2 regions of the Rhizobium sp. K33 genome follow, and region 2 is predicted to be linked to the other one. Evidence: riboswitches for the same ligand, from Rfam matches in the RefSeq annotation. Region 2 holds a riboswitch; the other holds the start of a gene.
What was found. A riboswitch is a leader RNA that binds a small molecule or an ion and turns the genes downstream of it on or off. The one in region 2 is predicted to bind FMN.
Positions count from the first base shown of each region.

Region 1: another riboswitch for FMN. It lies ahead of M1E12_RS05520 (DMT family transporter); the one in region 2 lies ahead of ribB (3,4-dihydroxy-2-butanone-4-phosphate synthase).

Region 1 is NZ_CP096478.1:1,106,275-1,121,740, forward strand. Features, by position in the region: gene M1E12_RS05475 (hypothetical protein) at 1-107, shown strand, start outside; gene M1E12_RS05480 (glutathione S-transferase family protein) at 133-789, opposite strand; gene M1E12_RS05485 (helix-turn-helix transcriptional regulator) at 908-1,891, shown strand; gene M1E12_RS05490 (cytochrome P450) at 1,881-3,125, opposite strand; gene M1E12_RS05495 (GGDEF domain-containing protein) at 3,174-4,418, opposite strand; gene M1E12_RS05500 (ATP-dependent Clp protease proteolytic subunit) at 4,789-5,424, shown strand; gene clpX (ATP-dependent Clp protease ATP-binding subunit ClpX) at 5,712-6,989, shown strand; gene lon (endopeptidase La) at 7,438-9,855, shown strand; gene hupB (DNA-binding protein HupB) at 10,062-10,337, shown strand; FMN riboswitch at 10,479-10,632, shown strand; gene M1E12_RS05520 (DMT family transporter) at 10,769-11,671, shown strand; gene M1E12_RS05525 (esterase-like activity of phytase family protein) at 11,770-13,968, shown strand; gene M1E12_RS05530 (aldo/keto reductase) at 14,049-15,035, opposite strand; gene M1E12_RS05535 (DUF2256 domain-containing protein) at 15,172-15,336, shown strand; gene M1E12_RS05540 (MFS transporter) at 15,368-15,466, shown strand, end outside.
Region 2 is NZ_CP096478.1:251,263-266,728, reverse strand. Features, by position in the region: gene M1E12_RS01220 (transketolase) at 1-295, opposite strand, end outside; gene M1E12_RS01215 (ABC transporter permease) at 499-1,473, shown strand; gene M1E12_RS01210 (substrate-binding domain-containing protein) at 1,592-2,527, shown strand; gene M1E12_RS01205 (sugar ABC transporter ATP-binding protein) at 2,549-4,042, shown strand; gene M1E12_RS01200 (SDR family oxidoreductase) at 4,060-4,848, shown strand; FMN riboswitch at 5,011-5,155, shown strand; gene ribB (3,4-dihydroxy-2-butanone-4-phosphate synthase) at 5,273-5,911, shown strand; gene M1E12_RS01190 (response regulator) at 6,535-7,224, opposite strand; gene M1E12_RS01185 (DUF4118 domain-containing protein) at 7,221-9,908, opposite strand; gene kdpC (potassium-transporting ATPase subunit KdpC) at 10,025-10,588, opposite strand; gene kdpB (potassium-transporting ATPase subunit KdpB) at 10,591-12,627, opposite strand; gene kdpA (potassium-transporting ATPase subunit KdpA) at 12,638-14,347, opposite strand; gene kdpF (K(+)-transporting ATPase subunit F) at 14,362-14,448, opposite strand; gene M1E12_RS01160 (hypothetical protein) at 14,880-15,104, shown strand; gene M1E12_RS01155 (hypothetical protein) at 15,151-15,466, opposite strand, start outside.

The DNA of each region.
Region 1 (15,466 bases), 860 kb from region 2:
TTCCGCATGGTCTCCGCAAATGGGGATGCGATCGGCTGCAACAGTCTTTTCCGGAGAGTGTCCCGCCCTATGGCTGCGGCGCTCCGGATAGCCGGAGTTGGATTTGAGCGATTGCGCCGGACGAGGAAGTGATCAGCCCGTTTTCAAACGCGCCGCTGCCGCCTCATGCTCGGCGACCATCATCGCATCCTCGGCCGAGACTTTCTGGATGCTCGCGCGGCTGCCGATGCGGTCCATATAGGCCTGGAAAGCAGGGCGAGCCTCGACCAGCCCGAACATCGTCGTCCAGCGCAGGGCGATGCCCCACAGGAGGTCCGCGGCTGTGAAACGCTCGCCGAGCAGATAAGGGCCCGTCTTCAGCGTCTCCTCGAGCAGATCGATGAGCGCCTCATAGCTCGCATAGGGCGTCTCGTTCATCGAACCCGGCTCGCGCTTCAGATAGCGGTCCACAACGGCCGGCTCGAAGCAGCTGCCGTAGATGAACAGCCAGCGGACATAGGCGCCACGATCCGGGTCGGTCAGCGCCGGGGCAAGACCCGCTTCGGGAAAGAGATCCGCGAGATAAAGATAGATCGCGCCCTGTTCCGTGATCAGCGTTTCGCCGACACGCACGGCCGGCACCTTGCCGAGCGGATTGATCGCGAGATAGGCCGGCTGGCGCTGCTCGCCCGTCTTCATGTTCAGCACATGCAAATCATAGGGCACGTCAAGCTCCTCCAGCAGCACCCGTGCGCCGGTGGCACGGGTCTGGGGCGAGTAGAAGAGGGTGATCGGCAGGTCCTTGGTCATCGAAGTCTCCCTTTGAAATGAGTGGCGCCTCAAGGCGATGGGGAGAGAATGCGCCACCATACCTGTCAGATTGTGTCAGGTTGGTTTAGCATGATGCGGGAAAGAGGATTTTTTCTCCATGCGTGCGAGCCGGCTGATCAACATACTGACCACCCTTCAGGCCAAGGGCCTAGTAACGGCGGAGGCTCTTGCCGATGAAAACGACGTATCGGTCAGAACGATCTATCGCGACATCGATGCGCTTTCGCTGTCCGGCATCCCCGTCTATAGCGAGCGCGGATCCGATGGCGGCTACCGGCTCTTGGACGGCTATCGGGTTCGCCTGAATGGCCTCACGCCGGCTGAGGCCGAAGCCATGTTCCTGTCGGGCATCCCCGGTGCGGCTGCCGACCTCGGCCTCGGTTCCCTCATGGCCGGCGCGCAGAAGAAGCTGACCGCGGCTTTGCCCGAGGATCTGCGGGAAAGCGCCCGGCGCATGCAGTCGAAGTTTCATCTCGATGCGCCTGCCTGGCTCGCCGAGGGTGAGCAGCCGGTCTATCTGCAGGCCATTGCCGATGCTGTCTGGAATTCGAAGCGTATCCGCATGCGCTACCGGTCTTGGAAGGCGGAGAAGAACCGGCTCGCAGACCCGCTCGGCATCGTGATGAAGGGCGGGGCCTGGTATCTCGTCGCCCGGGTCGACGGCACGCCGCGTACCTATCGCATCTCGCGCGTCCTGGACCTGATCGTGACCGAAGAGCGCTTCGACTGGCCGCGCGACTTCGACCTTGCCGCCTACTGGAGCGAGAACACCCGCCGGCTCGAGCTGGAGCTTTATCCGAACCGGGCAATGATCCGCCTCTCTCCCTGGGGCCTCAAGGAGATCGAACATATGGCGCCGCCCTATGTGCGCGCCAATCTCGAACTGCTCGGTGAGCCTGATGCTCTCGGCTGGCGCACCGCAAGCCTTCCCGTAGCGCATGAGCGCATGGCGGTGTCCGAGTTCCTGAAGCTCGGCATCGAGGTCGAGGTTCTCGATCCGCCGGAACTGAGAGAAGCCATGCGCCGGGCCGCGCACGCTCTGACGGAGCGCTACGCCGGCCCGCCGGCAGTCACCATGTAAGGTCGAGCCGCTCCAGCCCGTGGAAGTGATAGACGTCCTTCACGCGGGGCGTCTCGGCGATCTTCAGCCCCGGCAACCGCTGGAAGAGCAGGGGCAGGACGATGTTGAGCTCGAGCCGGGCGAGCGGTGCCCCGATGCAGAAGTGAATGCCGGCGCCGAAGGAAAGATTGGCGCCCTCATCACGCGAAGGCTTGAATTCGAGCGGTTCGGGAAACTTCTGCGGATCGAGATTGGCGGCCGCGAGAATGAGGCTCACCTTGTCGCCGCGCTTGAAGCTGACGCCATCGATGTCGCAGGGCTCCAGGCACCAGCGCTGGAAGATATGCACCGGCGCGCAGATGCGAAGGGTCTCCTCGACCGTCCGCTCGGTCGTCTTCTCGTCGGTGAAGAGCGTCACCGGATCGATCCCGCTATCGAGGATGACCCGCACCGAATTGCCGATCTGATGCACGGTCGCCTCGTGCCCGGCATTGAGCAGCACGATGGTCGTCGAGATCAGCTCGTCCTCGGTGAGGAACTGGCCCTTGTGCTCGGTATGGATCATGTGGCTCAGGAGATCGTCGCGCGGCTCGGCCCGACGCTCGGCAATCACCTGCCGCACGTAGTCAGCAAACTCCTTGGCCGAGCGGTCGGCGGCCTCCTCATCGGCGCGGCTGCGCTTGAACATGTACATGCCGACATAGTCGTGGCTCCATTTCAGGAGCTGCGGGCCCATCTCTTCGGGAATGCCGATCATCCGGGCGATCATCGTCACCGGGATGATGTCAGCGAAGGTCGACAGGAGCTCCGTCTTGCCGTCTTTCTCGAAGTCGTCGATCAGCCGGTTGGCCAGTTCCGTGATCTCCGGCGTCATCTTCTCGACATGGCGGGAGACGAAGGCGCGGTTGACGAGGGTGCGAAGACGCGTGTGCTCCGGCGGCTCGATTTCGAGCAGCGAGTGCTCCTCGGCCTTGTCGAAGTGGCGGGTATGCGCCGCAGGCTCCGGCATGCCGAGCTCTTCGCGCGTCGCGATATGCAGGATCTGCCGGCCGAAGCGGCGATCGCGCAGAAGCGCATTCACATGGTCATAACCGGTGAAGAACCACTGCTTCTGCTCCTCCCAGTAGAAGGTTGGACAGCTCGCATGCAAGGCAGCATATGTCTTGTTCGGATCGGTGTAGAAGGCCGGGTCGCGGGCGTCGAGACAGACGCGGCGGGTGACGGGATCGATGGAGAGGAAAGATGTCTGTGTCATGCCCTCTGTTTATCCCCTCGACACCGTTCCGCAAGGGGAGGGGCCGCATCAGTCGTGGAGATTGTTCCCGACCGCTGCGATGCGCTTGAGGATCGCCACCTGCCGATCCGCCTGGGCATCGAGATTGTCGCTCCGAGCGGGCGGAACGGTCACGACCTTGCCGTTGGCATTCACGGATGTGCGGTTGCGGCCTCCCGCCTTGGCGGCATAGAGAGCCGTGTCCGCCTGCGCCATCATGCTCTCGAGATCGGCGTTGGCCAGTGGCGCGACCGCAATGCCGACGCTGGTCGTGACGTGGATGCGCTGGGTCTCTGCATCGATCGCTCGCTCGGCAAAGGCCATCCGGACCGTTTCCGCAAAAAGCGCTGCATCCTTCGGTTCATTGACCGCAAGCACGGCGGCGAATTCTTCGCCGCCCGTTCGACCGAAGGCGGCCCGTTGCGGCAGATGCGCCTTGCAGGTCGCCGAAAATTCGAGAAGCACCCGATCGCCGACCTGATGCCCGTGCCGATCGTTGATCTGCTTGAAGTGGTCGAGATCGAATATGATCATGGCGAGCCCGGCAGAAGGCGCGGAATCGACGAGCCCTTGAAACGCATCCGAGAAACCGCGCCGGTTGAGTGCGCCGGTCAGCGGATCAGCGCGCACCAGCGCCTGGAGCCGTTCCTCCGAGCGATCCATCATCATCTTGGCGATCAGCGTCATGGCCGTGATGAAGGCAATGAGCCCAACGATGCTGACGGCGACGGCGAGGGTCATCTCGGTAAAGCTCCGCGGCATGATACGCGTGGCTATATAGGCGAAGACGAGACAGGCGCCAGCCTGCAGAAACCAGACGGTCGCGAGCATCACGCGATACCGCCGGGTCGAGAAGGTGCCCGTCAGGACGATCACCCCGAGTGCCGCTAGCCCCGCCGCTGCCGCGACATTGTAGATCGCCATCCGGTAGCCGATCTCGGCAGTGAAGGCAGGCACAGCATTGCCCGCCACCCAGATGAGGGCAGGCAGGGCGACATAGGCAGGCGCCCGACGGTCGTCGAAGGCGCAAAGCGCCTGACCCCAGCAGATGAAGCCGAGAAGCGAGAGGATGTTGCCGGCATGAATGGAGAGGACGTCGGGGATCTGGTCCCTGAGGCCGACCATGCCCAGACCTATGGCCTGCAGGCCGAACCCGAGGCCGAACCAGAGGAAATGGCGCTGGTCGCGGGCATGCAGCCATATGGCAATCAGCAGAATCGCCAGCGTTCCGGCCTGGATAACCCAGAGCAGAAACGCAGTCTTCACGTCGATCACGATCCGCAGTCCTGAAATAATGTCTAAGAATATCCCCGGGACAATGGCTGAGAGTGGTTAACCAGTCCCTAGGATGGAAGGGCCACAAACGGCCATCCAGGCCACCCTGCAATCAGAGGCATCGCGGGCCGATTACCGAAATTTCACCATGTTAGCATCATCTTGTGTATGGATGGGTGCCGCGCGACGCCCCTTGCCGAGAAATGCCCGATCTCCCCGGCCTTGGCGCTGTCCGACCCGTGTTCCGACCATTAAGGATATCCCGTCCTCGTGTCTTGAATGTCGGGGTGCGGACACTCTATGTAGGGGTTGACAGATTTTGTGTGATTCCCGCCACGGACGTGCCGGGGAGAGGCTGAAAAGGACCGACATGACAAATCCCGTTGATACCGCTCTCGCTCTGGTGCCGATGGTCGTCGAACAGACCAATCGTGGCGAGCGCTCCTACGATATCTTCTCCCGACTGCTGAAGGAGCGGATCATCTTCCTGACGGGCCCGGTCGAGGATACGATGGCCTCGCTCGTCTGCGCGCAGTTGCTCTTCCTCGAGGCGGAAAACCCGAAGAAGGAAATTGCCATCTACATCAATTCGCCGGGCGGTGTCGTCACCTCCGGCATGGCGATCTACGACACCATGCAGTTCATTCGTCCGGCCGTCTCGACGCTGTGCATCGGTCAGGCAGCCTCGATGGGCTCGCTGCTGCTCGCCGCTGGCGAAAAGGGCATGCGCTTCGCCACCCCGAACTCCCGGATCATGGTGCACCAGCCATCCGGCGGCTTCCAGGGCCAGGCTTCCGACATCGAGCGCCACGCTCGTGACATTATTAAGATGAAGCGTCGCCTGAACGAGGTCTATGTCAAGCACACGGGCCGGACCTATGACGAAGTGGAAAACACGCTGGATCGTGACCACTTCATGGAATCGAGCGAGGCAAAGGAATGGGGTCTGATCGACCGTATCCTCACCTCGCGCGCCGAGATCGAAGGCGCTGCACCATCGGCTTGATCCGGGCCGAGTTGGCCGGCATCCCCAAGATGCCGGCAGACGTGATGGGCGCCGGGGTTTAAACTCGGCGCAAAAGCGCTAATACTAGGATTAAGGCTATGTTGAATCTTTGTGACATAGTCTGCCGAGAACGGGAGTTTTCGTTGCCGCCGCTCCGACAAGGTCGGGTCGGCTAGTAGCTCCGGATCGGAAAGAGGTTTTCACCAAAGGCGGCGGTGGAAGCTTATCAGTGTGAGTGACCGCCCTGCCGTGACTGCGGTGGCGCGGCGTGCTGGAAGGATAAAGACATGAGCAAGGTCAGCGGAAGCAACGGCGGTGACTCCAAGAATACCCTTTATTGTTCCTTCTGCGGCAAGAGCCAGCACGAGGTCCGCAAGCTGATTGCCGGACCGACGGTGTTCATCTGCGATGAATGCGTCGAACTCTGCATGGACATCATCCGCGAAGAGAACAAGTCTTCGATGGTCAAGTCGCGTGACGGCGTTCCCACGCCGCAGGACATCATTAAGATCCTCGACGAATACGTGATCGGCCAGAAGCAGGCGAAGAAGATCCTGTCGGTGGCCGTACACAACCACTACAAGCGCCTGTCGCACGCCTCCAAGGGCGGCGACGTCGAACTGGCGAAGTCGAACATCATGCTCGTCGGCCCGACCGGCTGCGGCAAGACCTATCTTGCCCAGACGCTCGCCCGCATCATCGACGTTCCCTTCACCATGGCGGATGCCACGACGCTGACCGAAGCCGGTTACGTTGGTGAAGACGTCGAAAACATCATCCTGAAGCTGCTCCAGGCGGCCGACTACAATGTCGAGCGCGCCCAGCGCGGCATCGTCTACATCGACGAAGTCGACAAGATCTCCCGCAAGTCGGACAATCCCTCGATCACCCGCGACGTATCGGGCGAGGGCGTCCAGCAGGCACTGCTGAAGATCATGGAAGGCACGGTTGCTTCCGTTCCGCCGCAGGGTGGCCGCAAGCATCCGCAGCAGGAATTCCTGCAGGTCGACACGACGAACATCCTGTTCATCTGCGGCGGCGCCTTTGCCGGCCTCGACAAGATCATCTCCGCGCGTGGCGAGAAGACCTCGATCGGCTTCGGTGCGACCGTCAAGGCAGAAGACGATCGCCGCGTTGGCGAAGTCCTGCGCGAACTCGAGCCGGAAGATCTGGTCAAGTTCGGCCTCATCCCGGAATTCATCGGTCGTCTGCCGGTTCTGGCAACGCTCGAAGACCTCGATGAGGATGCGCTGATCCAGATCCTGTCGGAGCCGAAGAACGCGCTCGTCAAGCAGTACCAGCGCCTGTTCGAGATGGAAGACGTCGAACTGACCTTCCACGAGGACGCTCTGCGCGAGATCGCCCGCAAGGCCATCACCCGCAAGACCGGTGCGCGTGGCCTGCGTTCGATCATGGAAAAGATCCTGCTCGACACGATGTTCGAACTGCCGGAGCTCGAAGGCGTTCGCGAAGTCGTCATCTCCGACGACGTCGTCAACGGCAGCTCGCGTCCGCTCTACATCTATGCGGATCGCCAGGAAGAAAAGGCCAACGCCTCGGCCTGATCCTGACCGCAGAAGAAGCATTGAGAGCCCGCCCGACAAAGGCGGGCTCTTTCTTTTTGGGCTGGCTGTGGTTTTCCCCGACCAAAGCACCAGATTTACCGTATGCTCTGTTGAAAGGCCTGCTGATTGGGCTAGAACAGAAGCGAGAGTGAACGCCTGTGTGCTGCGTTGCCGTCACCGCGTATCCGCGTCCCCGATCAGATCATGCATCAACATCCGCCGGCCGGGCGACGAAGTGACGCGCATGCTTCGCATCAGGTCCGCACCCTAGTGTGAAAGCTGAGAGTGTCTGTCATGCTGATGTCACAGATTCGGGTGCGGCGCGGGCGCGAGGCTTGAATTGGCGGGAACGCCACTCCACTTGTTGGAGGAACGTAAAATATGCCTGACGCCTCTTTTGGGTCGGCATGGAGTCCCGGTTTCCGCGGGACGTTTGAAAGGAAGTGAAATGACGAATACGTCAGCTGCAAACGAGGTGAACACCTATCCGGTGCTTCCTCTGCGCGACATCGTGGTGTTTCCGCACATGATCGTCCCGCTGTTCGTCGGCCGCGAGAAGTCCATTCGCGCTCTGGAAGAGGTGATGGGCTCGGACAAGCAGATCATGCTGGCCACGCAGATCAATGCGAGCGATGACGACCCGGCTCCGGATGCCATCTACGACGTCGGCACCGTGGCCAACGTCCTGCAGCTCCTGAAGCTGCCCGATGGTACCGTGAAGGTGCTTATCGAAGGCCGCGCCCGCGCGAAGGTCGAAAGCTATACCGGCCGCGAAGATTATTACGAAGCCAAGGCCCGCGTCCTCGTCGAACCCGCAGAAGACGCCGTCGAGATTGAGGCTTTGTCTCGCTCGGTGGTCTCGGAGTTCGAGAACTACGTCAAGCTGAACAAGAAGATCTCTCCCGAGGTCGTTGGCGCCGCAAGCCAGATCGAGGACTACTCGAAGCTCGCCGATACAGTTGCCTCGCACCTCTCCATAAAGATCACCGAAAAGCAGGAAATGCTGGAAACGGTGAGCGTCAAGACGCGCCTTGAAAAGGCGCTCGGCTTCATGGAAGGCGAGATCTCGGTTCTGCAGGTCGAGAAGCGCATCCGCTCGCGCGTCAAGCGCCAGATGGAGAAGACCCAGCGCGAGTACTACCTCAACGAACAGATGAAGGCGATCCAGAAGGAACTCGGTGACGGCGAAGACGGCCGTGACGAGATGGCCGAACTGGAAGAGCGCATCGCCAAGACCAAGCTTTCCAAGGAAGCCAAGGAAAAGGCCGATGCGGAGCTGAAGAAGCTGCGTCACATGAGCCCGATGTCGGCGGAAGCCACCGTCGTGCGCAACTATCTCGACTGGCTGCTCGGTCTGCCCTGGGGCAAGAAGTCCAAGGTCAAGATCGACCTCAACGCTGCCGAGAAGGTTCTGGACGAGGATCACTTCGGTCTCGATAAGGTCAAGGAGCGCATCGTCGAATATCTCGCCGTTCAGGCGCGTGCGACGAAGCTCAAAGGTCCGATCCTTTGCCTCGTCGGCCCTCCGGGCGTCGGCAAGACTTCGCTCGCCAAGTCGATCGCCAAGGCGACCGGCCGCGAATATGTGCGCATGGCGCTCGGTGGCGTCCGTGACGAAGCCGAGATCCGCGGTCACCGCCGCACCTATATCGGCTCGATGCCCGGCAAGATCGTGCAGTCGATGAAGAAGGCCAAGAAGTCCAACCCGCTCTTCCTGCTCGACGAGATCGACAAGATGGGCATGGACTTCCGCGGCGACCCGTCTTCGGCTCTGCTCGAGGTGCTCGATCCGGAACAGAACTCGACCTTCATGGACCACTATCTCGAAGTGGAATATGACCTGTCGAACGTCATGTTCGTGACGACCGCCAACACGCTGAACATCCCGGGTCCGCTGATGGACCGCATGGAGATCATCCGGATCGCCGGCTACACCGAGGATGAAAAGCTCGAGATCGCCAAGCGGCACCTGCTGCCCAAGGCCATCAAGGAACATGCCCTGCGTCCGGAGGAGTTCTCCGTATCCGACAAGGCGATCCTGGCGGTCATCCAGCAATACACCCGCGAAGCCGGTGTTCGCTCCTTCGAACGTGAGCTGATGAAGCTCGCCCGTAAGGCCGTCACCGAGATCATCAAGGGCAAGGTCAAGTCGGTCGAAGTCACGGAGAAGAACATCTCCGACTATCTCGGCATCCCGCGCTTCCGCCATGGCGAAGCCGAGGGCGAGGACCAGGTCGGCGTTGTCACGGGTCTGGCCTGGACGGAAGTCGGTGGCGAGCTCCTGACGATCGAAGGCGTCATGATGCCCGGCAAGGGCCGCATGACGGTCACCGGTAACCTGAAGGACGTCATGAAGGAATCGATTTCGGCAGCGGCATCTTATGTCCGCTCGCGCGCCGTCGATTTCGGGGTCGAGCCCCCGCGCTTTGATAAGTCGGACATCCACGTGCACGTGCCGGAAGGCGCAACGCCCAAGGATGGCCCGTCTGCAGGTATCGCCATGGCAACCGCCATCGTATCCATCATGACCGGTATCCCGGTCTCGAAGGACATCGCGATGACAGGCGAGGTGACGCTGCGCGGTCGGGTGCTTCCGATCGGCGGTCTGAAGGAAAAGCTGCTCGCAGCGCTCCGTGGTGGCATCAAGAAGGTTCTGATCCCGGAAGAGAATGCCAAGGATCTGGCGGACATTCCGGACAACGTGAAGAACAACATGGAGATCGTGCCCGTGTCCCGCATGGGCGAGGTCATCCGCCACGCTCTGGTCCGTGTTCCCGAGCCGATCGAGTGGGACGGAACCGTTGAAACGCCGGCCATCGGCGTTGTCGAAGGGGCCGACGAAAGCGGCGCAACGGTCGCTCACTGAGGCAATTCTGCCATAAGTGAGCCATAAAGGCGCAAAACAGACGAAAAGGCTGGCATTTTTGCCAGCCTTTTTTGTGAACAGCCGCTCAAAAGGCTTGTTTTCCGGGGCTTTCGGGTGCTTTTGAGTTGCGAAGGGCAGAAGCTTTCGTATTCTCCGCCCGACTTAATCATTTGAGTCGTTTCATACCAATCAGAAAGGGTGGAAACATGAACAAGAACGAACTCGTATCCGCGGTCGCCGAGAAGGCTGGCCTCACCAAGGCTGACGCCGCCTCTGCCGTTGATGCCGTTTTTGAAACGGTCCAGGCTGAACTGAAGAACGGCGGCGACATTCGTCTCGCTGGCTTTGGCGCCTTTACCGTCGCCCGTCGCGAAGCCTCCAAGGGCCGCAACCCGTCCACCGGCGCTGAAGTCGACATTCCGGCTCGCAACGTTCCGAAGTTCACGGCCGGCAAGGGCCTGAAGGACGCTGTCAACAGCTGATCCGTCGTGACCGTCGCCACCCTTCGGTGCCGATGGTCAGCTGACACCCTGGTGAGCCCGGTCTCTGTGCCGGGCTTTCTTTTTGCCCATCTTGCGCCGCAGCAACAGCTGTCATATTTCTGCTAAGCCGGATTGTCCGGCATTCGTTCTCAGGGCGGGGTGAAATTCCCCACCGGCGGTAGAGGAGGAAACTCCAAGCCCGCGAGCGCCTGATCTCCCGAAGGGGAGGGCAGGGTCAGCAGATCCGGTGCAATTCCGGAGCCGACGGTTAAAGTCCGGATGAAAGAGAATGAGGTCAGGCTGCGCTTCCGTCCGCATTCTGCGCGGATGAAGGATGCGTTGCTGCGCAGCGCCGTATCTGTCCGGATACGGCTTTTCGTCGTCCTCATCTGTCCTGATTTGTGTTGGTCCTTTGGAAAAGGAAATATGACATGAATCAGAGCTCCGTATCTGTTCTGCGCTCCCGGGCCGTCGTCGGTGCCGGTTTCATGGTTCTCGCGGGCATTGCCTTCGCGGCTCTCAACGTCGTCACCCAGTGGCTTGCCATGACGCTTGGCTTCCCGCCGGCCTCGACTGCCTTCTGGCAATATGGCTTTGCGCTTGTCCTCTCTCTGCCGCTGCTCTTTCGCCTTGGTCTGAAGGCGATGAAGACGGCCTATCCCGTCCGCCACATCCTGCGCGTCCTGCTCGCAGCCTTCGGCGTTCAAGCCTGGGTCACGGGATTGGCCACCGTCCCGATCTGGCAGGCCATCGCGCTGGTCATGACCTCGCCCTTCTTCATCATCATCGGCGCGCGCCTTTTCCTCGGCGAGACCGTCGGCCGCGACCGTTGGCTGGCGACGCTGACGGGCTTTGTCGGTGCGATGTTAATCCTCCAGCCCTGGTCTGACACGTTCACCCTGGCGGCCCTCCTGCCGGTGCTCTCGGCGCTCCTCTGGGGCGGCTCTTCGCTGATCATGAAGAACCTCACCCATTACGAGGCACCGGAAACCGTCACCGTCTGGCTTCTCGTGCTGCTGACGCCGATCAATGCAGGACTTGCCTTCGCCGGCGGCTTTGCCGTGCCGGAGGGGTTGGCTCTGTGGCTGCTTCTCGCGGCTGGCCTGCTGACGGCCCTTGGCCAGTATCTGCTGACGCTTGCCTACAATGCGGCCGATGCAGCCTACGTGCAGCCCTTCGATGACCTGAAGCTGCCCTTGAACGTCTTTGCCGGTTGGCTCGTCTTCGGATACGCGCCAAGCGGCTACCTCTGGCTGGGGGCGCTCCTGATCCTCGGCGCATCGCTTTTCCTGATGCTGCGCGAAGCCGGCAAGGAAGTGTCGCCGACATCGTGAAGCGGTGAAAACTGGGTTCAAGCCCGCATTGTCATCCGACTGTCATCGGACTGCCCCAGAACCCTCTTGTTCCATTTTCGGATACTGGAGGTTTCCCGATGACCAATGGTCTCTCCCGCGTCGCCCTGACGGCGGCGCTCTTTGCATCCGTGGCCCTGCCGGCCGCGGCAGAACAGGTTTTCAACCGCATCGCCACATTCCCGGTCGCCGCCAATCTGCCGGCCGACAAGGAGAAGCTCACCACGACCTCTGCCGAGATCGTGACCGCCTCGGAAGACGGCAATACGCTCATCTATTCCGACAGCCCGCTCGGCGGCATCGGCTTCATCGATATCACCGACGCCAAGGCCCCCAAGGCCGCTGGCGCGGTGATGATGGATGGCGAGCCCACGTCGGTTGCCGTTGCCGGCGGCAACGTGCTGGTCGGCGTCAACACGTCCGAGAGCTTCACCGCGCCTTCGGGCAAGCTCGCCGTTGTCGATATCGCCTCCAAGGCCGTCGATTCGACCTGCGACATCGGTGGTCAGCCTGACTCGGTTGCTGTTGCCAAGGACGGCTCATTCGTTGCCATCGCGATCGAAAACGAGCGCGACGAAGACGTCAACGACGGCGCTCTGCCGCAGATGCCGGCCGGTGACCTCGTCATCGTCTCGCTGACGGACGGTGTGGCCGACTGCGGCACCATCAAGCGCGTGGCGCTGACAGGTCTCGCAGACGTCGCCCCGGAAGATCCGGAGCCCGAATTCGTGGCAATCAACAGCCTCGGTGAGATCGCCGTCACGCTGCAGGAGAACAACCACATTGCCATCGTCGACGGCAAGACGGGTGAAGTGAAGTCGCACTTCTCCGCAGGAACGGTTGACCTCGCCGGCATCGACACCAAGTCGGACGGCGCTCTGAAGTTCACCGGCACGAAGGACGGCGTTCCGCGCGAGCCGGACGCTGTAAAATGGCTGGACGACAATCGCATCGTGATCGCCAACGAAGGCGACTGGAACGGCGGTTCGCGCAGCTTCACGATCTTCGATAAGACCGGCAAGGTCGCCTACGAATCCGGCCCGTCGCTGGAGATGGCCATCGCCCAGATCGGTCACTTCCCCGACAAGCGCGCGCGCTCCAAGGGCATCGAGCCGGAAGGCCTGGAAGCCGCTGCTTTCGGTGACCAGAACTACTTCTTCGTTCTGTCCGAGCGTTCTTCGATTGTCGGCGTCTACAAGGACACTGGTGCCGAGCCTGAACTGGCCCAGCTTCTGCCGTCTGGCGTCTCGCCGGAAGGTGCCGTCGCGATCCCCTCGCGCAACCTGCTGGTCACCGCCAACGAAGTCGACCTCGGCGAAGACGGCGGTCCGCGTTCGCACGTCATGCTTTATGAGCTCGCTGAAGGCACACCGGCCTATCCGATGATCCAGTCGGCCATGGTCGATGGCGCACCGATCGGCTGGGGTGCTCTCTCCGGTCTCGTCGGCGACGCCGAGAAGGCAGGCACGCTCTACGCCGTCAATGACAGCTTCTATTCCATGCAGCCGTCGATCTTCACCATCGACGCGACGCAGAAGCCCGCTGTCATCACCTCGGCCCTGCCGATCATGCGTGGCGGTGCTGCTGCCCAGAAGCTCGATATCGAGGGCATCACGCTCGACGGCGAAGGCGGCTTCTGGCTCGCCTCGGAAGGCGATGCAGCCAAGCTCGTCGGCCACGGCCTCTACCACGTTGACGCCAAGGGCGAGATCAAGGCGGAAATCGGCTTCCCGACCGAGCTCCTCGCTGGCCAGAACCGCTTTGGTCTCGAAGGCATCACCTCCGTCGGTACCGGCGATGACATGACGCTCTGGATGGCCGTCCAGCGCGAATGGGGCGATGACGAGAAGGGTTCGGTGAAGCTCCTCTCCTACAACCCGAAGTCCAAGGAATGGGGCGCCGTGCGTTATCCGCTCGAAGCGGCTGGCGAAGGCTGGGTCGGTCTCTCCGAGATCACCGCCCATGGCGACCACGTCTACATCGTCGAGCGTGACAACCAGATCGGTGACAACGCCAAGCTCAAGAAGCTTTACCGCGTTGCCATTGCCGACCTGAAGCCCGCCAAGATCGGTGAAGAACTTCCCGTTGTCGCCAAAGAAGAAGTCCACGACTTCATCCCGGACCTGAAGGCTGCCACGAACGGCTATGTCGTCGACAAGCTCGAAGGCTTTGCCTTCGACGCCGCCGGCAAGGCCTTCGCCGTCACCGATAACGATGGCGTGGACGATAGCTCGGGTGAGACCCTGTTCTGGGAAGTGAACCTGCAGGGCACGAACTGATCGCAAGATCAGGATGCCTGAAACAAGAGAGGCCGGGTGATCGCTCACCCGGCCTCTTCATTTTGTCGATGTCGGCGCGGTTACCAGCGGTGATGAACATGCGGCGCGATCAGCCGCTCGTAGACCTCGCGGGATGCTGCCATCACGTCGGCCGAGAGCGCAGCCAAATCTGACGCCGCAGCGTTTGCCTTGGCCTGCTCGCCATTGCGGGCGCCCGGGATCACCACCGTGACGGCCGCGTGCATCAGGATCCAACGGAGCGCAAACTGCGCCATGGAGGCGCCTTCCGGCACAAGCTTGCGGACTTCCTCGACTGCTGCGAGGCCCGTTTCGAAGGGAACGCCCGCAAAGGTTTCGCCCACATCGAAGGCTTCGCCATTGCGGTTGAAATTGCGATGGTCTTCGGCGGCAAACTGTGTCGATGCCGTGATCTTGCCAGACAGCAGACCGCTTGCCAGCGGCACGCGGGCGATGACGGCGACGTTGCGGCGCTTGGCTTCCTGGAAGAATAGGCCGGCCGGGCGCTGGCGGAACATGTTGAAGATGATCTGCACCGACGTGACGCCCGGATATTCGATCGCCTTCAGCGCTTCCTCGACCTTCTCGACCGAGACACCGTAATGCTTGATCTTGCCGGCCTTGCGGATCTCTTCGAGCCCCTCGAACATCTCCTGGCGGTAATAGACGTCGGTCGGCGGGCAATGCAGCTGCACGAGATCGAGGCTGTCGACCTCGAGGTTTTTCAGGGAGCGGTCGATGAAGGCTTCGATGTTGGCCTTGGTGTAGCCGTCGGCCACATGCGGGTTGAGCCTCCGGCCGGCCTTCGAGGCCACCATCGGCCGCTTTCCGCCGCGGGCCTTCAGAACCTCCGCGATGATCTTCTCCGAGCGACCGTCGCCATAGACGTCTGCCGTGTCGATGAAGGTCATGCCAGCATCAAGTGCTGCGTTCAGCGCCGCCCGACCGTCGGCTTCCGATACTTCGCCCCAGGATCCACCGATCTGCCAGGCGCCGAAGCCGATATCGCTGACGGTGAATTCTGTCCGGCCGAAGGAATGTTCTCTCATGCTGATCTATCTCCCATGATTGCGGTTTCGAGCTAGCAAGTGGGGCAGGGGGTGGCAAGCTTCAACTGCTTGATGGATCTGCGGTGATCCGGGCGGGCCTCCGATGCGAATAGGCCACGAGAAGTGAGAGATCAAAATGCCGAAGATGATCCGCAAGGGCGATTTGCCCCAGAAGACATGTCCTGTCTGCCAAAAGCCCTTCGCCTGGCGCAAGAAGTGGGAGCGGGACTGGGAGAATGTCGTCTATTGCTCGGAGCGTTGCCGCCGGACGGGCAAAACCGCAAGCCCGGCGAAGCCGTAGAGGTCTCAGACACACCAGCGATCGGGATCCCATGACAGAGCAGGCTCCGGCGTCCACACGCCTTGCATTCTACGTACTTCCGGCGATCCCCATGGCCGCAATTGCGCTGCCCTTCTATATCGTGCTCCCC
Region 2 (15,466 bases):
TGAGACGCGAATGTGGCTTGAGGAATGTTGAAATCTCCTCCTCGGGGAAGAAGCCACGCTTCGCAAGCGTCACGTAAAATGCCAGCGCGACATGCCCCTTGGACAGCACGAAACGATCGCGCTCAGGATGCCTTGGCTGATCCGGCCAGACCCTAAGGACCTGAAAATACAGCGCCGTAAGGATGTCGATTGCCGACATCTCGCCACCGATATGGCCAGCGCCCGCTTCGTAGACCGCCTGGAGATCGCGAAGGCGGATCTGCCTTGCGATGCGGTCAAGATCATTCGGCTGCATGGAAACCTCGTTGTGAATAAATATACTGTTGCTCATATAATTGCACCAGATGGTTTTCTGTCAAGCGGGATCAGGGAAATTAAATTTGCTCAACTGAGTCATTGGAGCAGTTGACAGCAGCCAAAGGCCTACGCTACGAATTTACACACAGCAATGAATAATTATACCGGCATGAAGTTGCTGGAGCAGAACGGGAGGCATGGATGTCGATATCAGCGACAGACCAAGAGCGCGGCGCTGGAGCGAGTGCCATGGCGGCACTGAGGGGTACGACCGGCCCATTGGTCGGTTTGATCCTGCTTTGCATCTTCCTTTCGTTTGCCACCGACAAATTCATGTCGGCACGCAACCTGCTGAACATCCTCGATCAGGTGACGGTGCTCGGCATCATGGCGGTCGGCATGACGATGGTCATCCTGATCGGCGGCATCGATCTGGCCGTTGGGTCGGTACTCGCACTGACGATGATGGTTATGGGTTACCTAGCCAACCAGGTTGGGCTTCCCCTGCCTGTCGGCATCCTTCTTGCCCTTGGCGTCGCCGCCGCCACAGGAGCGGTCTCTGGCATCTTGATCACTGCGCTCGGGGTGCCCGCCTTCATCGCCACGCTGGCGATGATGTCGGTGGCACGCGGATTGGCCAACATGATCACTGACGGTCAGCAGATCGTCGGCTTTCCCTCTTGGTTCAGCTTGCTCGCCTACACGCGGTACGGCGGATTCCTGACTTTAACTGTTGCGGTCATGCTGGTCGTCTTCGTGCTCGGCTGGCTCTATCTGCGCTACACGTCCGGCGGACGTTCACTCTACGCGATCGGTGGCAACCAGGAAGTCGCCCGCCTCGCCGGCATCAATGTCAACCTCTACACGATCGGCGTCTATGTCGTGTCCGGCCTGCTTGCTGGTCTGGCGGGCGTGGTTCTGGCCATGCGCCTGGACTCGGTCCAACCGACTGCCGGCGTTTCCTATGAGCTGGACACAATCGCGGCCGTCGTTATCGGCGGAACGAGCCTCAGCGGCGGCAAGGGCGGCATTCTTGGAACAATCATCGGCGTCTTGATCATCGGCGTGCTGCGCAATGGCTTGAACCTTCTCGGTGTCTCGCCCTTCACGCAGGCCGTCGTTATCGGCGTTGTCATCGCACTTGCTGTCGCAGCCGAAGCCATCAAGAGGAAGTGACGCTTCGGACAGACATCAGTTTGGCGGATAGCCCGCCAGTTCACCGCCAGGCGAAAGCCGGGCAAACCTTCGGTCCTGCGATGGTAGCGGGGTGCCGAAACAACGGAGGAGATCTACCATGAAACTCAAGACCATGCTTTTCGCTGCCGCAGCACTGGCGACAACGGCTCTCAACCCGCTCGGCGCTTCCGCCGAAGAGGTCAAGAAGATCGGGCTCGCCGTGTCCAACCTGCAGGCCGACTACTTCAACCAGATCAAGATTGGCGTCGAAGCCTATGCCAAGGAGAAGGGCATCGAGGTTATCACCGTCGATGCCAAGAATGACAGCGCGACGCAGGTCAGCCAGGTACAGGACCTGCTGACACAGGATATCGACGCCTTCATCTACATTCCCGCGGGTGCAGCCGCTGCAGCGGTCCCGACCCGTCTTGCCAAGGAAGCCGGCATCCCTGTCGTGAATGTCGACCGCAATGCTGACGGCGCCCCCGGCGACACCTTCATCGCCACCGACAACGCGACTTCGGCTTATGAAGTCTGCAAGCACATCATTGGTCTCGCTGGCGGCCAGGGCAAGATGATCATGATTCACGGCCAGAAGGGCACCACCCCTGAAGTCGAGCGCACAAAGGGCTGCATGAAGGCGATCGAGGAGAATTCGGGTGTCGAGCTGGTGGCTCAGCAGTGGAGCGAGCAGTGGTCACAGGCCGAAGGTCTCAACATTGGCCAGAACCTGCTGCAGGCCCATCCGGACGTCTCGCTGATCTTCGCACAGGCTGACGGTCTGGCTCTCGGTGCCGCACAAGCAGTCAAGGTCTCTGGCGTGTCGCAGCGCGTTTACGTGGGTGGCTTCGACGGTGACACTACGGCCCTGCCGATCCTTGCTGAAGGCGGCTTCGATGCCACCGCAACACAGCAGGTTCGCGGCATCGGCCGCCTCGCGGTCGACAGCGCCATCAAGCTTGCTGCAGGCGAAACTCTGCCGGCGGAACAACTCCTTCCGGGCTTCCTGACAACTCCGGAGAATGCCGCGAAGTTCGTCGCCGAGCACCCCTAATCACGACCGGAAGACAGCGCCATGACTGCCAATGACCTCCCTCCCATCCTCTCGCTCCGGCAGATCCGCAAGGTCTACGGATCACTTGAGGTCCTGCACGGCATCGATCTTGATGTGAGAGCGGGTGAAGTCGTGGCGCTGCTCGGTGAAAACGGCGCTGGGAAATCGACCCTCTCTAAGATCATTTCCGGCGCCGTTCAGCCTACAACCGGCTCCATGTCGTGGTTTGGCGCGCCTTATGCGCCAGCCACGCCTCGCGCTGCCATGGATGCGGGTGTCGGCATGATCCATCAGGAGCTGAAACTCCTGCCGCAACTATCGATCGCCGAAAATGTCTTCGTTGGCAGCTACCTGACCAAGGGCGGGCGCATCGACCGTCAGGCTATGGAAGAGCGTGCCCATGCGGGCCTTCAGAGGCTGGGTCTCGACGTATCGCCCCGGCGCCTTGTGGAGGGCCTGTCCACCGCCAAGCAGCAGTTGATCGAAATCGCCAAGGCGCTGACGCTGAACGCTCGCCTGCTCATTCTCGACGAACCCACAGCAGCACTCGGAGGCGAGGAAACACAACTCCTGTTCCGCCAGATCGAGCGCCTGAAGGCTGACGGCGTTGGCATCATCTATATCTCCCACAGACTTGAAGAAATTCGTCAGATTGCTGACCGCATCGTGGTCATGCGTGACGGAGCAAAGGTGGAGGAATTTGGCAGAGGTGACGTCCCAGTACGCACCATTGTAGAGGCCATGGTTGGCCGCTCGCTGGATCGCATGTTCCCCCCGGTGCCTGTTCCGTCCGACGACGTCATGCTCGAAGTGCGCGGCCTGTCCTCTCCATCGGGCACGTTCGGCAACATAAACTTTACGGTGAAGCGCGGCGAAGTCTTTGGGATTGCAGGTCTGGTGGGTGCGGGCCGGACCGAACTCGTTCGCGCGATCACGGGGGCGGACCCGATCGCGACCGGGGACGTGGTGCTCGACGGCGCGGTGATCACTCCGCGATCCCCCAGCGACGCGATCCGCAATGGTGTCGTCCTCGTTCCAGAAGACCGGAAGCTCCAGGGTCTCGTTCTCGAACACTCCATTACCGAAAACATCGGCTACGCCAATTTCGACGCGGTCTCTAAGTCCGGCTGGATAACCTCAAAGCGGCTGAGTCAATTCGCCAACGGCTACATCAAGAAGTTCGGCGTTAAGGGTCGCGGCGAGCAGAATGCAGGCGAGCTTTCGGGCGGCAACCAGCAGAAGGTGGTTCTTGCCAAGTGGCTGGCTAGAAATCCTAGGGTTGTTGTCCTTGATGAGCCGACGCGAGGCATTGACGTCGGCGCCCGCTCATCGATCTACGACACCATCATGGAACTCGCTCGCCAGGGCATCGCCGTCATCGTGGTCAGCTCGGATCTGGAAGAGGTTCTCGGAGTCTCTAATCGGATCATGGTAATGGCTCAGGGAAAACAAGCGGGCATTCTCGACCGCGCGGAAGCCAATGACGTGTCGGTGATGGAACTGGCCACGATCTGAACTGCAGGAGAAATACCATGTCGGACATGACTTTGAACGCCCCGAAACTCTTCGATCTCTTGGGCAATGTCGCATTTGTGACGGGGGCCGGCAGCGGCATCGGCCAGCGAATTGCGATCGGCCTCGCTCAATGCGGCGCAGATGTTGCGCTTCTCGATCGCCGCACCGATGACGGGCTGGCGACGACGGCGCGCCATGTCAAAGCCGCAGGCCGGCGTAGCATCGAAATCGCGGCGGACGTGACACAATCCGCCTCCTTGAACGAGGCCGTCTCCCGGACGGAGGCCGAACTCGGCCCGCTGACGCTTGCCGTCAATGCAGCAGGCATCGCCAATGCCAATCCGGCCGAAGAGATGGAAGAATCGCAGTTTCAGACCATGATGGATATCAACCTGAAGGGCGTCTTCCTGTCCTGCCAGGCGGAAGCCCGTGCCATGCTGAAGAACGGACGCGGATCGATCGTCAACATCGCGTCCATGTCGGGCGTCATCGTCAATCGCGGGCTCAACCAGTGCCACTACAATGCTTCCAAGGCCGGCGTCATCCACATGTCCAAGTCAATGGCGATGGAATGGGTGGGGCGCGGTATCCGGGTCAACACGATCAGCCCCGGCTACACGGCAACACCGATGAACACCCGCCCCGAGATGGTGCACCAGACGAAACTCTTCGAAGAACAGACGCCGATGCAGCGGATGGCCAGCGTTGACGAGATGGTTGGGCCCGCTGTTTTCCTGCTTTCGAGTGCTTCGAGCTTCGTCACCGGCGTCGATGTTCTGGTCGATGGCGGATTCTGCTGCTGGTAATCATCACCTCATACAAAGGCCTCCCAAGCCTGCACGGTGCCCTGCGCACCGTGCTTTTTCTGTTTCGCGACTTCGGCTGAGGCTGTTGCGACATCTGCCCCCGAATTTATTGCGAATGCTCAGTTTCCCCTTGAAAATCCGGTAGTTTCTCCCCTACCTTAACGATGTTCTCGGGGCGGGGTGTAATTCCCCACCGGCGGTATCCGGCTTTGCCGGGAGCCCGCGAGCGCTTTCACCTCGGTGAAAGGCAGCAGATCCGGTGCGATGCCGGAGCCGACGGTTAGAGTCCGGATGAAAGAGAGCATCGGCTATTGCGACTTCCCATGTCGGGGAGGCGTGCGTGCTGTGTTCGCCCAAGGGATGGAATGGCGACCGAAAGGTCGTGTTTTGGCCGCTCACGCGGTTACCCTTGAAAGGCACTGGAATGACACTTTCGAAAATTGAAGACGCATTGGAGACCCTCGCGCGCGGGGGAATGGTCGTCGTCGTTGATGACGAGGATCGGGAAAACGAAGGCGACATCATCGTCGCTTCCGACTATGTGACTCCGGAGACCATCGCTTTCATGATGAAGCATGCCCGCGGGCTTGTATGCGTCGCTATGGAAGGCGAAAGGCTGGATGCGCTCGACATCCCCCTGATGGTCCCGAACAACACCGAGTACCTCAAGACGGCCTTCACCGTGTCGGTGGACTATATCCACGGGACAACCACCGGGATCTCCGCGGCAGATCGAGCCGCGACAGTCCGGGCGCTGATAAATGACGCAACCAAGCCCGAAGACTTCGCGCGGCCAGGGCATATCTTCCCGCTGCGTGCCCATCCGGAAGGTGTGTTGGGTCGCGCAGGGCATACTGAAGCCGCGGTCGATCTCGCGCGGCTTATCGGGGCCAAACCGTCGGGCGTGATCTGTGAGGTCGCCAACGACGACGGCACCATGGCACGACTGCCGGATCTGATCGAGTTCTGCAAGCTGCACAGTCTCCCGCTGATTTCGATCGAGGACCTGATCCGTTACAGGGCGGTCAGTAGAGACGCATCTCAGCCCGCCGTTGCTGCTTAAAGGACGTCCCATCGGTTAGAAGAAGCATTTGCTCACTATGTCTGAGCTCGGAAAAGGACTAGCTCCTGGCCAGGACACCGCTTAGCAAACGACAACATGAGCCGCCAAAGCGATAAAAGTGCTTTGGCGGCTTCTCTCATTGGCGTTCCGATCCTTTGGCTAGCAACGCGATAAAGGTGCACGTTCCATCATCAGCGCCCAACGTTCAGGAATGCTCAACTCGTGCGACACGCAGAGACTTAATCGGAAGCTATCACTGCACCGCGATCAGGAGATGGCTTACATCCAGATCGGCGCTTCGATGCGGAAATAATTGCCGCTCTCCCGCCATGTTGACGTCGGCCCAAAGCCAGGGCACAAAGATGGCATCCACGGTCGCTCGCGACGGAAAAACAAAAGGAAATCAAAGGCGATTTTGTTAAGCCTCTGAAATCATGTGAGAATCCAGGTTCTCCAGGCGGGCCATTTTCGGTGCGTTTGTCATCGAAAATCAGCGACTATTTCTTACAGAAAAAAGCGACGCCTTCTCAACAACTTGAGCAATTCTGGCTGCTATTCGCCAGGGCATCCGTCGTGCTGAAACGGGTCTCGAAGAAAATTGGCTGGGGACCCGGTAGCAGGTTTTACTCCTGCTCCGCCATCCGATACCCTACACTTGGTTCCGTCCGCACGATCCGGGGCTGGGTCGGATCGCGTTCGATCTTCTGGCGGAGCTGGCCGATGAAGACGCGCAGATAATGCAGGTCGTCGCCGTGGGCGGGCCCCCAGACGGATGTCAGCAATGTGCGGTGCGTGACAACCCGACCGGCATGACGGGCGAGCAGCAGGAGCAGGTCGTATTCCTTCGGCGTCAAATGCACCATCTCACCACCGCGCGAGACGAGGCGTTTGACGGGATCGATCGTCAGGCCATCGATTTCCATGATGGTCGGGATGGCGTCTCTGCGACCTCGATGTCTCAGTGCTGTCCGGATGCGGGCGGTCAGTTCACCGATCCCGAATGGCTTCTCGATGTAATCGTCGGCGCCCAGATCGAGTGCCGCGATCTTCTCGCTCTCACGGTCTCTGGCCGAAAGAATGACGATAGGAATGTCCGACCAGCCGCGCAGGCTGGCGATGACTTCCTTGCCGTCCATGTCCGGCAGGCCAAGATCGAGGATGACGAGATCGGGCGCCTGGGTGGCGACAGCCTTCAACGCCTCCGCGCCTGTTCCGGCTTCGACCACTTCATAGCCGGCGGCCATCAGCGACGGTTTGAGGAAGCGCTGGATCTGCGGTTCGTCATCCACGACCAGGATACGGGACTGGTTCACTTGATCTGGCCCCTCTCTTCACTTCCGGGAAACCGCATGACGATGCGCGTGCCCCGCTTCTTGAGAGCCGGGCTTTCCGCATGGATCCGCCCACCCATCGCCTCGACGAAGCCGCGGGCAATGGAAAGGCCGAGCCCGGTGCCCGGTGCGCGACCGTCTGGCTTGCCCCTGCGATAGAATTTTTCGAAGATCCGGTCCAGATCCTCAGGCGGAATGCCCTTGCCGAGGTCGGTGACTGAAATCAGCACATCCTTGCCGTCTCGGCGGGCATAAACGTTGACCGGCTCTTCGCCACCGTATTTCACGGCATTGTCCAGGAGGTTGAACAGGACCTGGCCGATCAGAACACTGTCACCCCGGATCAGGGGCAGGTCAGAGGCAATACCCGTCTCGACGACACGTCCCGGCGCGTGTTTGCGGGTGCGCTCGACTGCCGACTGCACGACGTCGGCGACTTCCACCCAATCCTGCTTGGGCTTCAGCGTGCCAGCCTCGATGCGGGTCATGTCGAGCAGATTGGCCACGAAGCGGCTCATGCGGCCGCTCTCCTCCTCGATCGACTGCAGGAGATCGTCTCGGTTCTCAGGCGTCATGCGCTCGCCGAGCTGACGCAAACCGGTAACGGCGCCGGTGATTGTGGCCAGCGGAGTACGAAGGTCATGGGAAATGGAGGAGAGCAGCGCTTCCCGATACCGTTCGCCTTCCAGTCGCGCGGCCTGCTCGACCGTCTCGTCGGCCAGACGTGCCCGATCGAGCGCGATCGCCGTCTGGTCGAGAATGGCGGTCAGCGCGCGCTCAGCATTGAGGTCGAGCCGGTCGCCGGTGTGCTCGATGCCGCAGACACCTACAATGCCATGGGGTCCGAGCAGCGGGCGGAACTCGAAGCGGCTGTTCGGCAGCGTGCCCGTGCCATGGCCGGCCGGCTCGCGCTTGTCGTGTGTCCAGCGGGCTGCGGTCATGTCCGTCACGTCGAGTTCCGTATCAGGCGGCCAGGCGGCGGCCATGCCGAGATCGCCCTTGCGCGGGACAAGCAGCACGACCTTGCGCTTCAGGCTCGCCTGCAATTGCGAAACAGCAAGCCAGATCGCGTCGTCGCCCTTTCCCGTGCTCGCAAGTTTGCGGGAGAAATCATAGAGCGATTGCAGCGCCGTCGCACGGATCCGCGCGACCTCGGCCTGTTCGCGAATACGCGAGGCCAGACCGCCGGCAACGATGGCCACCGCAAAAAAGACGAAGAGCGCGAAGACCTCGTGCGGTGCGGCAATGGTGAAGGTGTGGCGGGGATCAATGAAAAAGAAGTTATAGGCCAGCGCCGACAGGACCGCCGCCAGGAATGCCGCTGCATAGCCGCCGATCACGGAGGCGCCCAGTACCGCGAGTAGAAAGAGCAAGGATATGTTCGGCAATTGAACAAAGACATCGATCGCCTTGCCCAATGCCGTCGTCAGGGCGACAAAACCGATAGCCGAGAGGGCCGATTGTCTGAGCGCCACGGCTCGTGGAAGGCTTATGGACGGGCGGGCGCGTTCGGCGGTCGCGCCGTCCTGCGTCACGATATGGATGCCAAGACCTGAGGCCCGGGAGGCCAAGGCATCGGGCAGCGATCGGGTGACGAGCTTCTGCCAGCGGCTCCGCTTGCGCGTGCCAATCACGATCTGGGTTGCGTGTTCCCGGCGGGCGAGCTTCAGGATCTCATCGACGAAGTCATTTCCGATGATACGCCGCGTTTCCGCGCCGAGCTGTTCGGCGAGGCGAAACAGCGTCTCGATCTTTTGCAGGCGCTCCGGCGTTTCGACTTCCCAATCGGCGCGCTCGATGGAGACGACCAGCCAGGGCGCGTTGAGACCGGAAGCCAAACGGCTCGCGACTCGCACAACCTTTTCCGACAGGGGATCGGAGCCGACGCAGACAATGAGGCGTTCGCCGGTGGCCCAGGGACCATCAATGGCGTTCTGCTTGAGATAGTCGACCATCTGATCGTCGACTCGGTCGGCGGTGCGGCGCAGTGCCAGTTCGCGCAGCGCCGTCAGATTGCCGAGGCGGAAGAAGCGGTCGACAGCGCGATTGGCGCTTTCGGGCAAATAGACCTTGCCGTCCTTGAGGCGCTCTATCAGTTCTGACGGCGCGAGATCGACGAGCAGAACCTCGTCGGCGCGTTTGAGCACGACATCCGGCACGCGTTCACGCACGGTCACGCCAGTGATCTGCGCGACGAGATCGGCCAGGCTTTCCAGGTGCTGGATGTTGAGCGCCGTCCAGACATCGATGCCGGCTGATATCAGCTCCTCGATATCCTGATGGCGCTTCGGATGGCGGCTGTCTTCGGGGTTGGAATGGGCGAGCTCGTCGACGATGACGATGCGCGGGCGCCGCTCCAGCGCTGCATCGAGATCGAATTCTTCAAGCATGCGGCCGCGATGGGCCACCCGCCGACGCGGTAGGATCTCGAGCCCATCGAGTAGTGCTGCGGTCTCGCCGCGACCGTGAGACTCGACCAGGCCAACGACCAGATCCACGCCGTCGGCCTGCAGGCGTTTGGCCCGCGACAGCATCGCATAGGTCTTGCCGACGCCGGGAGCAGCGCCCAGAAAAACGGTCAGCTTGCCCCGGCGGTCCTTATCCGCCAGGGCAAGCAGGGCATCGGGATCGGGACGTCTCTCGTCCTTGCGGTCGTCATCCGCCATCCAGGTCTCACATCCAGAGCAATTCCAGCAAAAGTGGGAACCGGTTTTGCGTTCGGAATTGCGTTAAAGCAAAGAGATAGAGCATTGCAGGCGATTCTGATTTCGCAGGAAATGCTCTAGAGGGCATCGAGTGCCAGGTTGAGCTCTAGCACATTGACCCTTGCTTGACCGATAACGCCGAAGTCGGGATTTTCGATCTGTTGCGCGACAAGTGCTGCGACGGCAGATGGATCGAGCCCCCTCGCCTGCGCAACGCGCGCCACCTGAGCTTCCGCAAAGGCCGGCGAGATATGCGGGTCGAGACCAGAGCCAGAGGTGGTGACGGCATCGGTGGGGACAGGCTGCGCGATGCCGGTTTCGGTCAACCGCGCGACATCGGCGGTGACACGATCCTTCAGCTTGACCGAGGTCGTACCGAGGTTGGAGCCGGACGAGGCCGCCGCGTTGTAGGGGTCTGGAGCCGTTGCGGAGGGGCGCGGCCAGAAGTAGCGCTCAGAGGCGAAATTCTGACCGATGAGCGCGGAGCCGATGATCTGGCCGTCGCGTTCGATGAGGCTGCCATTGGCGTTTGCGGGCATCACCGCCTGGGCGATGCCGTTGATTGCCAGCGGATAGGCCAGGCCCGTGAGCAGGGTCATGATGACGACGAGGGTGAGTGCGGGTCTGAGATGGTTGAGCATGATTACACCAGATGAAGAGCGCTGACGGCGATGTCGATGACCTTGATCCCGGCAAAGGGAAGGATCAGCCCGCCGATGCCATAGACGAGCAGGTTGCGGCGGAGCAGCGCTGCCGCGCCGGATGGGCGGTAGGCAACGCCCTTCAAGGCGAGCGGGATCAGCGCCACGATGATCAGCGCGTTGAAGATGACGGCAGACAGAATGGCCGACTGCGGTGACGTCAGCCCCATGATGTTGAGGGCTTCGAGCGCCGGATAGGTGGCCACGAACAAGGCCGGAATGATGGCGAAGTATTTGGCCACGTCGTTGGCGATCGAAAACGTCGTCAGCGAGCCTCGCGTCATCAGCAGCTGCTTGCCGATCTCGACGATCTCGATGAGCTTGGTCGGGCTTGAATCGAGGTCGACCATGTTGGCGGCCTCGCGAGCGGCCTGGGTGCCGGTCTGCATGGCGACGCCGACATCGGCCTGGGCAAGGGCCGGCGCATCATTGGTGCCGTCGCCGCACATGGCAATCAGCCGGCCGCCCTGCTGCTCCCGGCGGATATAGGCGAGCTTGTCTTCCGGGGTTGCCTGGGCGAGGAAATCGTCAACGCCGGCCTCGGAAGCGATGGCGGCTGCGGTCACCGGATTGTCGCCGGTGACCATGACCGTGCGGATGCCCATGGCGCGCAGTGCCGCGAAGCGCTCCTTGATGCCGGGTTTGACGACGTCCTTCAAATGGATGACGCCGAGCAGGCGGTCTCCATCGGCAACGCCGAGCGGCGTGCCGCCGGTGCGGGCGACCTGATCGACGGCGCGGCGGAATTCGGCCGGGGCATCCTGATCGGTGAGACCGGCGAACTTCAGCACTGCGTCGACTGCCCCCTTGCGCAGGCGACGCTGACCGATGTCGACACCCGAGAGGCGCGTTTCGGCGGTGAAGCCGATGACGGCATCGAACTCGGCTTTCGGCATCGGCACGCCGAATTCCCCTGTCGCCAGCGCCACGACCGAGCGCCCTTCCGGCGTTTCGTCCGACAACGAGGCAATGAGGGCGGCTTCCGCGAGTTCTGCCGGGGTAACGCCGGGAGCAGCCAGGAAGTCGCTCGCCATGCGGTTGCCGAAGGTAATCGTGCCCGTCTTGTCGAGAAGCAGCGTGTCGACGTCGCCGGCGGCTTCGACCGCGCGGCCGGAGGTAGCGATGACGTTGAAGCGGACAAGGCGGTCCATGCCGGCGATGCCGATGGCAGACAACAGACCGCCGATCGTGGTCGGGATCAGGGTCACGAGCAGGGCCGCCAGGACCGTGACCGAGAGCACCGTGCCTGAATAGCCGGCAAGGCCCCAGATCGCGACGCAGACGAACAGGAAAATCAAGGTCAGGCCCGAAAGCAGGATCGACAGTGCGATCTCGTTCGGCGTCTTCTGGCGCTGGGCGCCTTCGATGAGCGCGATCATGCGATCGACAAAGGAGGAGCCGGGCTGGACGGTGATCCTGATCTTAATCTCGTCGGAGAGCACTTGCGTGCCGCCCGTGACGGCCGAACGGTCGCCGCCGGATTCGCGGATGACGGGGGCGGATTCACCGGTGATGGCGCTTTCGTTGACCGAGGCGACACCTTCGATCACCTCGCCGTCGCCGGGGATGAGCTCGCCGGCCGCGACCAGCACGATGTCGCCGACCTTGAGGTTTGAGGCCGGGATGGTTTCGATCTCACCGCCTGCGCCGAGCCGGCGGGCGACAAGCTCGGACTTGGTCTTCTTCAGGCTGTCGGCCTGAGCGCGACCCCGGCCCTCGGCCACGGCTTCGGCGAAGGTGGCAAAGAGCACGGTGAACCAGAGCCAAGCGGCGATCTGGCCGGAGAAGCCCGCGCCGCCAGACTGGCTGACGAGATCGCGGACGAAGAGGATCGTGACGACAACGGCAACGATCTCGGTCACGAAGATGACCGGGTTGCGGAGGAGCTTTCGCGGATCGAGCTTGACGACGGCATCGCGCATCGCCGGAAACAGGATCGCTGGGTCGAGAAGACCGGAGGCTTTTTGGTCTTTTGACATGATGGGTCCTTTAGAAGGTCTGGCCGGCGAGCATGGCGAAGTGTTCGACGATCGGGCCGAGCACCAGCGCGGGCAGGAATTGCAGGCCGCCGAAAATGAGGATGATGCCGATCAGCAGGCCAACGAAGAGCGGGCCGTCAGTCGGGAAGGTGCCGGCGGAGGCAGGTGATTTCACCTTGGCGGCGAGCGATCCGGCGATTGCCATCACCGGCACGATATAGGCGAAGCGGCCGAGCAGCATCGCGATCCCGAGCGTGGTGTTGTACCAGGGCGTATTGCCGGTGAGGCCGCCAAAGGCCGAGCCGTTGTTGCCGGCTGCCGAGGTGTAGGCATAGAGGATTTCCGACAGTCCGTGAGGGCCAGCGGTCCCGACGCTTGCCACAGCAAAGGGGAGCATGGCGGAGACCGAGGTGAAGCCGAGGATCACCAGCGGCAGGATGAGGACGGCGAGCATGGCGAACTTCATCTCGCGACCCTCGATCTTCTTGCCGAGGAATTCCGGCGTGCGGCCGACCATCAGGCCGGCGACGAAGACAGACAGGATTGCAAAGACCAGCATGCCGTAGAGACCGGAGCCCACGCCGCCCGGCAGCACTTCACCGAGCTGCATCAGGAACATCGGCACGAGACCACCGAGGCCGGTGAGCGAGCCGTGCATGCCGTTGACGCCACCATCCGAGAGGCCCGTCGTGACAGCCGCATAGAGCGCGGTCATCGCCTGGCCGAAGCGGACTTCCTTGCCTTCCATGTTGCCGAGCCCCGGATCGACGCCAATGGCGGTCAGGATGGTGTTGCCCTGGGCTTCGGCCCAATAGGTCACGGCCACGCCTGCGATGAGCAGGACCGCCATGGCCGAGATCAGCGCCCAGCCCTGCCGGCGGTTTCCGACCATCTGGCCGAAGGTGTAGACGAGCGACGCCGAGATCGAGAGCATGGCGAAGATGTTGAGGTAGTTCGACCAAGCCGTCGGGTTTTCGAAAGGATGGGCGGCGTTGACGTTGAAGAAGCCGCCGCCATTGGTGCCGAGCTGCTTGATCGCTTCCTGCGATGCGACGGGGCCAAGCGAAATAACCTGATTGGCGCCTTCGAGCGTCGTGGCCGTCACGGAACCCTGGAGCGTCTGCGGCAGACCGAGTGCGACGAAGGCAAGCGCGACGACGACCGCCATCGGCAAGAGCACGTAGAGGGTTGCCCTGGTCATATCGACCCAGAAATTGCCGAGCGTCGAAACCTTCGAGCGGGCAAGAGCGCGGGTGACGGCGACGGCAATCGCCATGCCGGTGGCCGCGGACAGGAAATTCTGCACCGTCAGCCCCGCCATCTGGCTGAAATGGCTGAGCGTGGTCTCGCCGCCATAGTTCTGCCAGTTGGTGTTCGTGACGAAGGAGACGGCCGTGTTGAAGGCGAGATCCGACGGCATCCCGGCAAAGCCCTGCGGATTGAGCGGCAGATAGGCCTGCAGCCGCAGCATGGCATAGAGCGCCAGGAAGCCGGCGAGCGAAAAGGCAAGCATGGCAAGCGTGTAGCCGAGCCAGCTCTGCTCCTTTTCAGGGGTGACGCCGCTCACGCGGTAAAGGTCATGCTCGACGCGGCCGAGAATGGGCGAAAGCAAGGTCCGCTCACCGGAAAACACCCGGGCCATGTAGAGACCGAGTGGCTTGATGGCGATGAGAACGGCAAGGAAGAGAAGGCTGATCTGCAGCCATCCGACTGATGTCATGGAACTGCTCCAGATCAGAAACGCTCGGGACGCAGAAGCGTCACGACGAGATAGGCGCCGAGGGCCAGCGCGACGAAAAGGCCGAAGAGAGGTTCAAGCATTTGCAACCCTCTCTCAAAGCCGGTCGAGCGCGCGGGCGTAAACTGCCAGCACGAGAAGCGTGCTGGCGCCGAGCGCGATGAAGATGAAGTCGGACATATCCCGTGTCTCCTGTTGGTACACGGACAGGATTAAGGGCACCCCGCGTCAGGCTTCGATTGGGAAGAGCGGCGGGCGGAATAAAGAAAAGATAAGGATGCCCGTCAGGGGCTGGCGGAAGCGCAGAGATTCCGCTCCGGACCGTAATTCCCTGTTGATCCTGGCTCCCTCTTCCCAAGCCACTATCGGCCCCCGCAGCGCCGTTCAGGTTCCTGTCAGCTTTCCGGGTCAGTGCATCGGATCTCTTTGAGCACGCCGGAATTTCCCATCTGTTCTCCGCAGCCGGCTATTCGGCCGGCGGCCTGACACGACTGACGAGACGGCCCATGGCCGCATCACGGTCACCAACGCCGTCCCGGTCCCGCTCGATCCCGATGTGAATGTCTACCGAACCCGTTTCAAACGCGGCCAGACCAGCAAACCGGGTTCCGGCCTCGGCCTTGCCATCGTCGACAGGCTCATGGCGCAGATGAACGGCGCGATGAATCTTCGGAGCGTCATACTCGAAGACGGGGGCAACGGCTTCGAGTGTGAGCTTTCGTTTCCGCAGATGAGGTAAAGCGCGACGGCTTCTTTGCCGGAGGGCGATCCCTTACCCTGACGTCTCAGAACTCCGCAGATGCACCGACCCAAAGGGTGCGGCCGATGACCCAGGGATTGTCGTTGGAAGCCGTGGCGTTTCCGAGTTCGTTGAAGAGATTGACCACCTTGAAGTTCAAGGTCATGCCGTGATCGTCGATCGATGCGAACTTGTAGGAACCGGTCAGATCCACCGTCAGCACACCATCGAAGGCCTTGTCTTCCCATATTTCGTGGTCGACGCCGTCGACTTCTATCGTGTCTCCGGAGTCGGACACGCCGTCATAGGCAAAATTGTAGTTGGCCGCGATCCCGAGCCTCAGCTTTTCCTCGAAGAAGCTG